DNA from 2 places in the Streptomyces sp. NBC_00659 genome. Region 1 is predicted to be linked to the other one. Evidence: riboswitches for the same ligand, from Rfam matches in the RefSeq annotation. Region 1 holds a riboswitch; the other holds the start of a gene.
The links. A riboswitch is a leader RNA that binds a small molecule or an ion and turns the genes downstream of it on or off. The one in region 1 is predicted to bind glycine.
Positions count from the first base shown of each region.

Region 2: it holds a riboswitch for glycine, as region 1 does, so the genes downstream of both, gcvP (aminomethyl-transferring glycine dehydrogenase) here and gcvT (glycine cleavage system aminomethyltransferase GcvT) in region 1, are expected to answer to the same signal.

Region 1 covers NZ_CP109031.1:6,539,178-6,543,587, reverse strand. The annotation lists gene OG410_RS28700 (enhanced serine sensitivity protein SseB C-terminal domain-containing protein) at 1-212, opposite strand, end outside; gene OG410_RS28695 (enhanced serine sensitivity protein SseB) at 440-1,213, opposite strand; gene OG410_RS28690 (AAA family ATPase) at 1,277-1,945, opposite strand; glycine riboswitch at 2,121-2,217, shown strand; glycine riboswitch at 2,218-2,328, shown strand; gene gcvT (glycine cleavage system aminomethyltransferase GcvT) at 2,363-3,481, shown strand; gene gcvH (glycine cleavage system protein GcvH) at 3,643-4,020, shown strand; gene glyA (serine hydroxymethyltransferase) at 4,032-4,410, shown strand, end outside.
Region 2 covers NZ_CP109031.1:1,914,687-1,919,096, reverse strand. The annotation lists gene OG410_RS08200 (MerR family transcriptional regulator) at 1-248, shown strand, start outside; gene OG410_RS08195 (DNA polymerase IV) at 317-1,825, shown strand; gene OG410_RS08190 (PRC-barrel domain-containing protein) at 1,750-2,118, opposite strand; glycine riboswitch at 2,233-2,327, shown strand; gene gcvP (aminomethyl-transferring glycine dehydrogenase) at 2,506-4,410, shown strand, end outside.

The sequences.
Region 1 (4,410 bases):
CAGGGCGCGTACCCGAGGCCGTCCACCTGCATGTTCCCGTACTGGGCGTCCGGGGAGCCGGCCTGGCCGTGCCAGAGCAGCATCCACACCTGGCCGGACGACGGGGTCGCGAGCGCGCGAAGGAGCGCCTCGTAGGCGTCGTAACGCCCGGGAGTCACCTGGCGCAGCATGTGCTCGACCTGCCCGGCCGCGGCCGTGCCCGACGCGCTCACCTTCAACCGCCCCTTCGCGAACAATTCACGACGAACTCATCCCTTACGCCCGAGGTACCGGTTACCGACATGGGTCAACACCTCGACCAGGCCATGAAACCAGCTTATGCGGCGATCGTGCTCCGCCGGGGGAAGCAGTCGAGAGCCGGGAACCGCCGCGCGGGGCGGCCGAGGGCCCCGCGCGGCCGGCCGGCGGTCCGGCCGGGCACTCCCGGCGCGGGCTCCGTTCAGTGACCGTGCTGGTAGAAGGGGCGCACCCGGTCCCGCATCCAGTCGCCGACCGGGTCCTGCGTCACGTCGAGAAGGACCAGGTTCACCGGAAGGTTGACCGGGACGCGGCCGAGGGCACGGCCCAGGGCGTCCAGGGGCAGGGCGCGGGCGTCGCCCTCCCACGCCGCGAGCTCGACGCCGATGAACATGACCGGTTCGTCGCCCTCGATGCTGGCCAGGCAGCGGCGGGCGCTCAGGACGACACCCGTCGCGGCGAACTCCGCCGAGGCCGCGGCGAGGAAGTCCACCGGATCGTCCTGCCAGTCGGGCTCGAAGAGCCGCACCCGGCCGCCGCTGGCCGCCCCGTCCAGCTCGGTCCGCCCGGCCCGGCACAATTCGGCCACGGCCATGGGCGGCAGCGGCACGCCGACCACGCCGTCCGGGTTCACCGCGATGCCGACCTGCGGGGGAAGTCCGCGGGCGAACTCCACGGCGGGCGCGATCGTGTACGACATGTGACCGCCGACGACCTGGCGGAACTGCTCCTCGGAGCTGAAGACGGGGACGAAGACCTGGCCCCCGATGTCCATCGTGGGCAGATCCAGCGGACCACTGTCCGGACCGCCGCCATTGGGCAGCGGCACCCATACGAAGCTGCGGCCGAGCACCTCGACGATGCGAGCGCCCGCCGAGGGCCCTGGCACGCCCAGGGCGGAGGACAACACCTCCTCCAGCTCGTTGCCGGGCCAACCGCCGTGCGGATGGGGGTGTGCCTGTGCCGGAAAGTCCATCTGTCTACCGCCCGCTTCGAACCACTGTTCCGGCTGGAAAGGTTAGTGGGCCACCGTGACCGGTCAGTGGCCGAAGTCGATTCTGCGCAGCACGTCCGCCGCGTCCCGGTCGATCAGTACCGCCGAACCGCACCCTTCGGGCAGGTCTCCCGTCTCGGCGGAGCGCAGCAGCCGGGCGATCGCGCCGCGGTGGCGGGCGAAGGCGTAGCGCGAGACGCCCCGGCCCCGCTCGCGCTGGCCGTCCAGCGCGGTGCCGGGTGTGACGTCGAGCAGCAGCAGGTGCAGCGCGCCGCCACGGCGCCGGGCCTCGCGGGCGAGCCAGCGGCGCACCCAGGCCTGCGTACCGCAGTCGTGCACGACGAGCCCGCCGCCCTCGCGCAGGGCGCGGCGCAGGCCGGCGTAGTGCGCGAGGCGGACGAGGGGACGGTAGACCGCGTACGGCAGCCGGCCGGCCATCAGGCCGTCCCAGCGCTCGCGGGTGTCCTGGGAGTCGACGCGGGTGCCCCGCACGGCCCGGCGCATCAGCGTCGACTTGCCGCTGCCGGGCAGTCCGGTGACGACGACGAGGTCCTGCGCCCCGAAGCGGAGGCCGTGCGGACTGCGCCCGACCCGGTCGCGGAGATCCCGCACGACGACCGTGGGACGCGCTCCGCGAGCCTCCCGGGCCGGTGCGCCGGGCTGCTCGTGCAGTGCGAGACCCGAGGTCGTCGCGTACGCCGTGATCCTGTTCACCGTGACCGTCCTCCCCTGGGATGTGGAGTCCCATCCCCGTCGAGTGTAAAGAGAAGGTAATGCCCGGTGCTTCCCGTTTCCATACGCGGACTGCCACAGCCCCGTCACAGATGTCGGGCTGCCGTGATCCGACAGCGCGTGCGATGATGGCCGCGCCAACTGCATACCGGCCGCTTGAATCCGCGCGGGAGAGTCCTGGGTACGTGTACCCGGGCGCCGAAGGAGCAAGTCCCTCCCTTGAATCTCTCAGGCACCGTTACCGCGCGGGCGAGGCACATCTGAAAAGCGGGCCGCTCCGGCGGCTCCACCCAAGGTGCAAGTCAGGACCACCGATTCGTGTGGTCGTGATGAACCTCTCAGGTTCCGATGACAGATGGGGAGGAACGACCTCGCCGTCATGCCTTGGGAGCCAGACCGATGAGCAGCAACGCACCCCGTCACACCGCGCTCGATGCCCTGCATCGTTCGCTCGGCGCGACCATGACCGACTTCGCGGGCTGGGACATGCCCCTGCGCTACGGCTCGGAGCGTGACGAGCACGTCGCCGTCCGCACGAAGGCCGGTCTCTTCGACCTCTCCCACATGGGCGAGATCACCGTCACCGGCCCCGAGGCCGCGGCCCTCCTGAACCACGCGCTGGTCGGCAACATCGCCACCGTCGGCGTCGGCCGCGCCCGCTACACCATGATCTGCCAGGAGGACGGCGGCATCCTGGACGACCTGATCGTCTACCGCCTGGCCGACCACGAGTACATGGTCGTCGCCAACGCCTCCAACGCCCAGGTGGTGCTGGACGCGCTGAGCGAGCGCGCCGCCGGTTTCGACGCCGTGGTGCGCGACGACCGTGACGCGTACGCGCTGATCGCCGTGCAGGGCCCCGAGTCCCCCGGCATCCTCAAGGCGGTCACCGACGCGGACCTCGACGGCCTGAAGTACTACGCGGGCCTGCCGGGCACGGTGGCCGGCGTTCCGGCCCTGATCGCCCGCACCGGCTACACCGGCGAGGACGGCTTCGAGCTGTTCGTCGCCCCCGCCGACGCCGAGAAGGTGTGGCAGGCGCTCACCGACGCGGGCACCCCGGCCGGTCTCGTCCCCTGCGGTCTGTCCTGCCGCGACACGCTGCGCCTGGAGGCCGGCATGCCGCTGTACGGGCACGAGCTGACCACCGCGCTGACCCCCTTCGACGCCGGTCTCGGCCGGGTCGTGAAGTTCGAGAAGGACGGCGACTTCGTGGGGCGCACGGCCCTGACCGAAGCCGCCGAGCGTGCCGCCTCCGAGCCGCCGCGCGTGCTCGTCGGGCTGATCGCCGAGGGCCGTCGCGTGCCGCGCGCCGGGTATCCCGTCGTCGCCGACGGCAAGGTGATCGGCGAGGTCACCTCCGGTGCCCCGTCCCCGACCCTGGGCAAGCCGATCGCCATGGCGTACGTCGACGCCGCGCACGCCGCGCCGGGCACGGCCGGTGTGGGCGTGGACATCCGGGGCAGCCACGAACCGTACGAGGTCGTGGCGCTGCCGTTCTACAAGCGGCAGAAGTGACACTGGTCCGCACCGGCCGGGCATGAAGAACCGGATGCCCGTCGGGCGCCGGTACCGACGGGCGCCCTTCCCAGGGCCCCGGACGTGACCCTGGGCACATCCGCCCGGTCACCCACGCTTCCCTCCATCAGCACTCCACCGCGTACAGGAGAATTCAGGTCATGAGCAACCCCCAGCAGCTGCGTTACAGCAAGGAGCACGAGTGGCTGTCCGTCGCCGAGGACGGCGTCGCGACGGTCGGCATCACCGAGTTCGCGGCCAACGCGCTCGGCGATGTCGTCTACGCCCAGCTCCCGGCCGTCGGTGACACGGTGACCGCGGGCGAGTCCTGCGGTGAACTGGAGTCGACCAAGTCGGTCAGCGACCTGTACTCCCCGGTCGACGGCGAGGTCGTCGAGGCCAACCAGGACGTCGTGGACGACCCGGCCCTGGTCAACTCCGCTCCCTTCGAGGGCGGCTGGCTGTTCAAGGTGCGCGTCGCCGGCGAGCCCGAGGACCTGATGTCCGCCGACGAGTACACCGCCTTCACGGCCGGCTGAGGAGTCACCGCATGTCGCTCATGAACACCCCCCTGCACGAGCTCGACCCGGACGTCGCCGCCGCCGTCGACGCCGAGCTGCACCGCCAGCAGTCCACGCTGGAGATGATCGCCTCGGAGAACTTCGCTCCGGTCGCGGTCATGGAGGCCCAGGGCTCGGTCCTGACCAACAAGTACGCCGAGGGCTACCCGGGCCGCCGCTACTACGGCGGCTGCGAGCACGTCGACGTGGCCGAGCAGATCGCCATCGACCGGGTCAAGGAGCTGTTCGGCGCCGAGTACGCCAACGTGCAGCCCCACTCGGGTGCCTCCGCCAACCAGGCCGCGCTGTTCGCGCTGGCCCAGCCCGGCGACACCATCCTCGGCCTGGACCTGGCCCACGGCGGCCACC
Region 2 (4,410 bases), 4.6 Mb from region 1:
TCCAGGACCTGGAGCGCATGACGCTCATGAGCGACGGCGCGACGGTCTACGAGTGCACCTCCCCGGACGAGGTCCACGCCCTGCTTCAGGGCGGCCAGGGCGTCTTCGGTATCGCCGTGGGAGTGGTGTGGCGGGACGTCGAGGGCGCCCTGTCCCAGTTGCACGGAGAGCGCGTGGACACCGGCGAGACGCTTCTCGCGCACCATCCCGCCGACGAACTGGCGCGCAGGCGCAACCGCGCGGTGTGAGCCGCTCCGATGACGTGATGCCCCGGCGTGCCGGGGCATTGTCAGTGGCGTAGGGCAGCATCGGAGATGTGAGAACCGCGCCCACGATCCTGCATCTCGACATGGATGCCTTCTTCGCCTCGGCGGAGCAGGCATCCAAGCCGAGCCTGCGCGGGAAGGCCGTCGTGGTGGGCGGGCTCGGGCCCCGTGGAGTGGTCGCCACCGCCTCGTACGAGGCACGCGTCTTCGGGGTGAACTCCGCGATGCCCATGGCCCAGGCCCGCAGACGGGCACCGAACGCCGCCTATCTCGTGCCGCGCTTCGGGCTGTACCGAGAGGTCAGCGAGCAGGTGATGGGGCTGCTGCGGGGCCTGTCGCCGCTGGTGGAGCCGCTCAGCCTGGACGAGGCGTTCGTGGACCTGGAGGCGGGCGGGACGGCGTGGGACGAGGCGTCGGCGCGGCTGACCGGTGCCAGGCTGCGCGCGGACATCCGGGCCGTCACGGGGCTCACGGGGTCGGTGGGGCTCGCCGCCTCCAAGATGCTGGCGAAGATCGCCTCGGAGCAGGCCAAGCCGGACGGTCTCGTCCTGATCGAGCCGGGCACCGAGCGCGCGCTGCTGGGACCGATGCCGGTGCGGACGCTGCCGGGCGTGGGGCCGGCCACCGGCGACCATCTGCGCCGGGCGGGCATCACCACCGTCGAGGAGCTCGCCGAGGCGGGCGAGGACGAGCTCGTACGGCTGCTGGGGAAGGCCCACGGGCACGCGCTGTTCGCGATGGCGCTGGCCCACGACGAGCGGCCCGTGGTGGCCGAGCGGGAGACCAAGTCCGTGTCGGTCGAGGACACGTACGACGTGGACATCCACGACCGGGTCCGGGTGGAGCTGGAGGTGCAGCGGCTCGCGGACCGGTGCGTGCGGCGGCTGCGCCGGGCCGGACTGTCGGGCCGGACCATCGTGCTGAAGGTGCGCCGGTACGACTTCTCGACGCTGACCCGGTCCGAGACGCTGCGGGGGCCCACGGACGACCCCGGAGTCGTCAGGGAGGCCGCCGCCCGGCTGCTGGAGGGCGTGGACACGACCGGTGGCGTCCGTCTGCTGGGGGTCGGCGTCACCGGGCTCGCCGACTACACGCAGGAGGACCTGTTCGCGCAGGCGCAGGCCGCGGCCGCGGGGGAACCGGCGGCCGAGGAGCACGCGGCGGACGAACCGGCCGAGGTGGCCGTCGCGGACGGGGAGACGGCGCCGGCGGAGCGGCGGTGGCCCTCCGGACACGATGTGCGGCATGCCGAGTTCGGGCACGGCTGGGTGCAGGGGAGCGGGCTGGGACGGGTCACGGTGCGGTTCGAGACGCCGTACTCCGGGCCCGGCCGGGTGCGGACCTTCCGGACGGACGATGCGCAGCTGGAACCGGCCGACCCGCTGCCCCTGGTGGAGCGAAGACCCGAGGACGCCGACGGGCTGCCGGCCGGCCCCGGGCCGTCGGTGTCAGCGGTCGGGACGCACGGTCCCGGCCCTGGGGATCAGGTGTCCTCCGAGCCCGCGAGCCGGCCGAAGTCCCGGTCCGGCGGCGGAGGGGACGCCACGTCGAGTCCGTAGTGGTGGTAGAGCTGGAGCTCCTGTTCGGGGGAGAGGTGCCGCCCGACGCCGAAGTCGGGGGCGTCCTTGATCAGGGCCCGGTCGAAGGGGATGCGCAGGGTCCCCTCGATGATCTCGCTGGGCTCCAGGGGCACGAAGGCGTCCCTGCTGAACAGCCCGGTGCGTATGGCCGCCCACTCCGGGACACCGGTCGCGTCGTCGAGGTAGACCTCGTCGATCGTGCCGATCTTGGTGCCGTTGCTGTCGAACGCCTTGCGGCCGATCAGGTTGCGCGGATCGATGTCGGTCTGCACGGTCCCTCCAGTGGTCGCAAACTCATCCGTAAGTACTACAAAAGAGCACATTTGTGAAGGTGGCCACTCGAAGGCTGCTGTCTTGTCCTCGCTGGTAGGCTGGCAAGTGGCTGCTGATCCCGTGCGGGAGAGTCCTCCGGATTTCGCGGAGGCGCCGAAGGAGCAACTCCTCCCCGGAATCTCTCAGGCTCACGTACCGCACGGACGAGGTCACTCTGGAAAGCAGGGCGGGTGCCGATGGCCTCCGCCCTCACCGACGGTGAAAGCCGGATCGTCCACGGGACCATCCGGTGAAACTCTCAGGTTGAGATGACAGAGGGGGAGGCCGTCGGGGTACCCGTGCCGGGGTGCCCCTCGAAGGTCGCGTCAGACCAGGAGGCCTCCGCCATGACCGCCCCTCGCATTCCGCTCTCCGAGCTCGAACAGGGAATTCCCTTCGAGCAGCGCCACATCGGGCCCGACTCCGAAGCCCGGGCCAAGATGCTCGCGCAGGTCGGATACGGCTCGCTCGACGAGCTGACGGCCGCCGCGGTGCCGGATGTGATCAAGAACGCCGAGGCCCTGAAGCTGCCGGCCGCCCGCACCGAGGCCGAGGTACTGGCCGAGCTCCGCTCCCTCGCGGACCGCAACCAGGTGCTCGGTTCGATGATCGGCCTCGGTTACTACGGCACGTTCACGCCGCCGGTGATCCTGCGCAACGTCATGGAGAACCCGGCCTGGTACACCGCGTACACGCCGTACCAGCCGGAGATCTCGCAGGGCCGTCTCGAGGCGCTGCTGAACTTCCAGACCGTCGTCGCCGAGCTGACCGGGCTGCCGACCTCAGGCGCCTCCCTCCTCGACGAGGGCACCGCCGCCGCCGAGGCCATGGCGCTGTCCCGCCGGATGGGCAAGAACAAGAAGGGCCTCTTCCTGGTCGACGCGGACGCGCTGCCGCAGACCATCGCCGTCATAGAGACCCGCGCCGAGCCGACCGGCGTCGAGATCGTCGTCGCCGACCTCGCCGACGGCATCCCGGCCGACCTCGCCGGGCGCGAGATCAACGGCGTGCTGATCCAGTACCCGGGCGCCTCCGGTGCCGTACGCGACATCAAGCCGATCATCGAGCAGGCGCACGAGCTCGGCGCTGTCGTCACCGTCGCCGCCGATCTGCTCGCCCTGACCCTGCTGACCTCGCCCGGCGAGCTCGACGCGGACATCGCGGTCGGTACGACGCAGCGCTTCGGCGTGCCGATGGGCTTCGGCGGCCCGCACGCCGGTTACATGGCGGTGCGCGAGAAGTTCGCGCGCAGCCTCCCCGGCCGACTGGTCGGTGTGTCCGTGGACGCCGACGGGAACAAGGCGTACCGCCTCGCCCTGCAGACGCGTGAGCAGCACATCCGCCGTGAGAAGGCGACCAGCAACATCTGCACCGCCCAGGTGCTGCTCGCCGTGATGGCCGGCATGTACGCCGTCTACCACGGTCCCGAGGGCCTGCGGACCATCGCACGGCGTACCCATCGCTACGCCACCGTCCTGGCCGCGGGTCTCACCGCCGGCGGCGTCGAGGTCGTGCACGGCGCGTACTTCGACACGCTCACCGTGCGGGTCCCGGGCCGTGCCGCCGACATAGTGGCCGCCGCCCGCGACAACGGCGTCAACCTCCACCCCGTCGACGCCGACCAGGTGTCGATCTCGTGCGACGAGACGACCACGCGCGAGCAGCTCGCCGCCGTGTGGACCGCGTTCGGTGTCGAGGGCGACGTCGAGGCGCTGGACGCGAGCGCCGAGGACACCCTGCCGGCCGCGCTGCTGCGCACCGACGAGTACCTCACGCACCCCGTGTTCCACGACCACCGCTCCGAGACGGCGATGCTGCGCTACCTGCGCAAGCTCTCCGACCGCGACTACGCGCTCGACCGCGGCATGATCCCGCTGGGCTCCTGCACCATGAAGCTCAACGCGACCACCGAGATGGAGCCGGTCACCTGGCCCGAGTTCGGACAGCTGCACCCCTTCGTGCCCGCCGAGCAGGCACAGGGCTACCTGACGCTGATCCACGAGCTGGAGGACCAGCTCGCCGAGGTCACCGGCTACGACAAGGTGTCGCTCCAGCCCAACGCCGGTTCGCAGGGCGAGCTGGCCGGTCTGCTGGCCGTCCGCGGCTACCACCGCGCCAACGGTGACGACCAGCGCACCGTCTGCCTCATCCCGTCCTCCGCGCACGGCACCAACGCCGCCAGCGCCGTGATGGCCGGCATGAAGGTCGTCGTCGTGAAGACCGCGGACGACGGCGAGATCGACGTCGCGGAC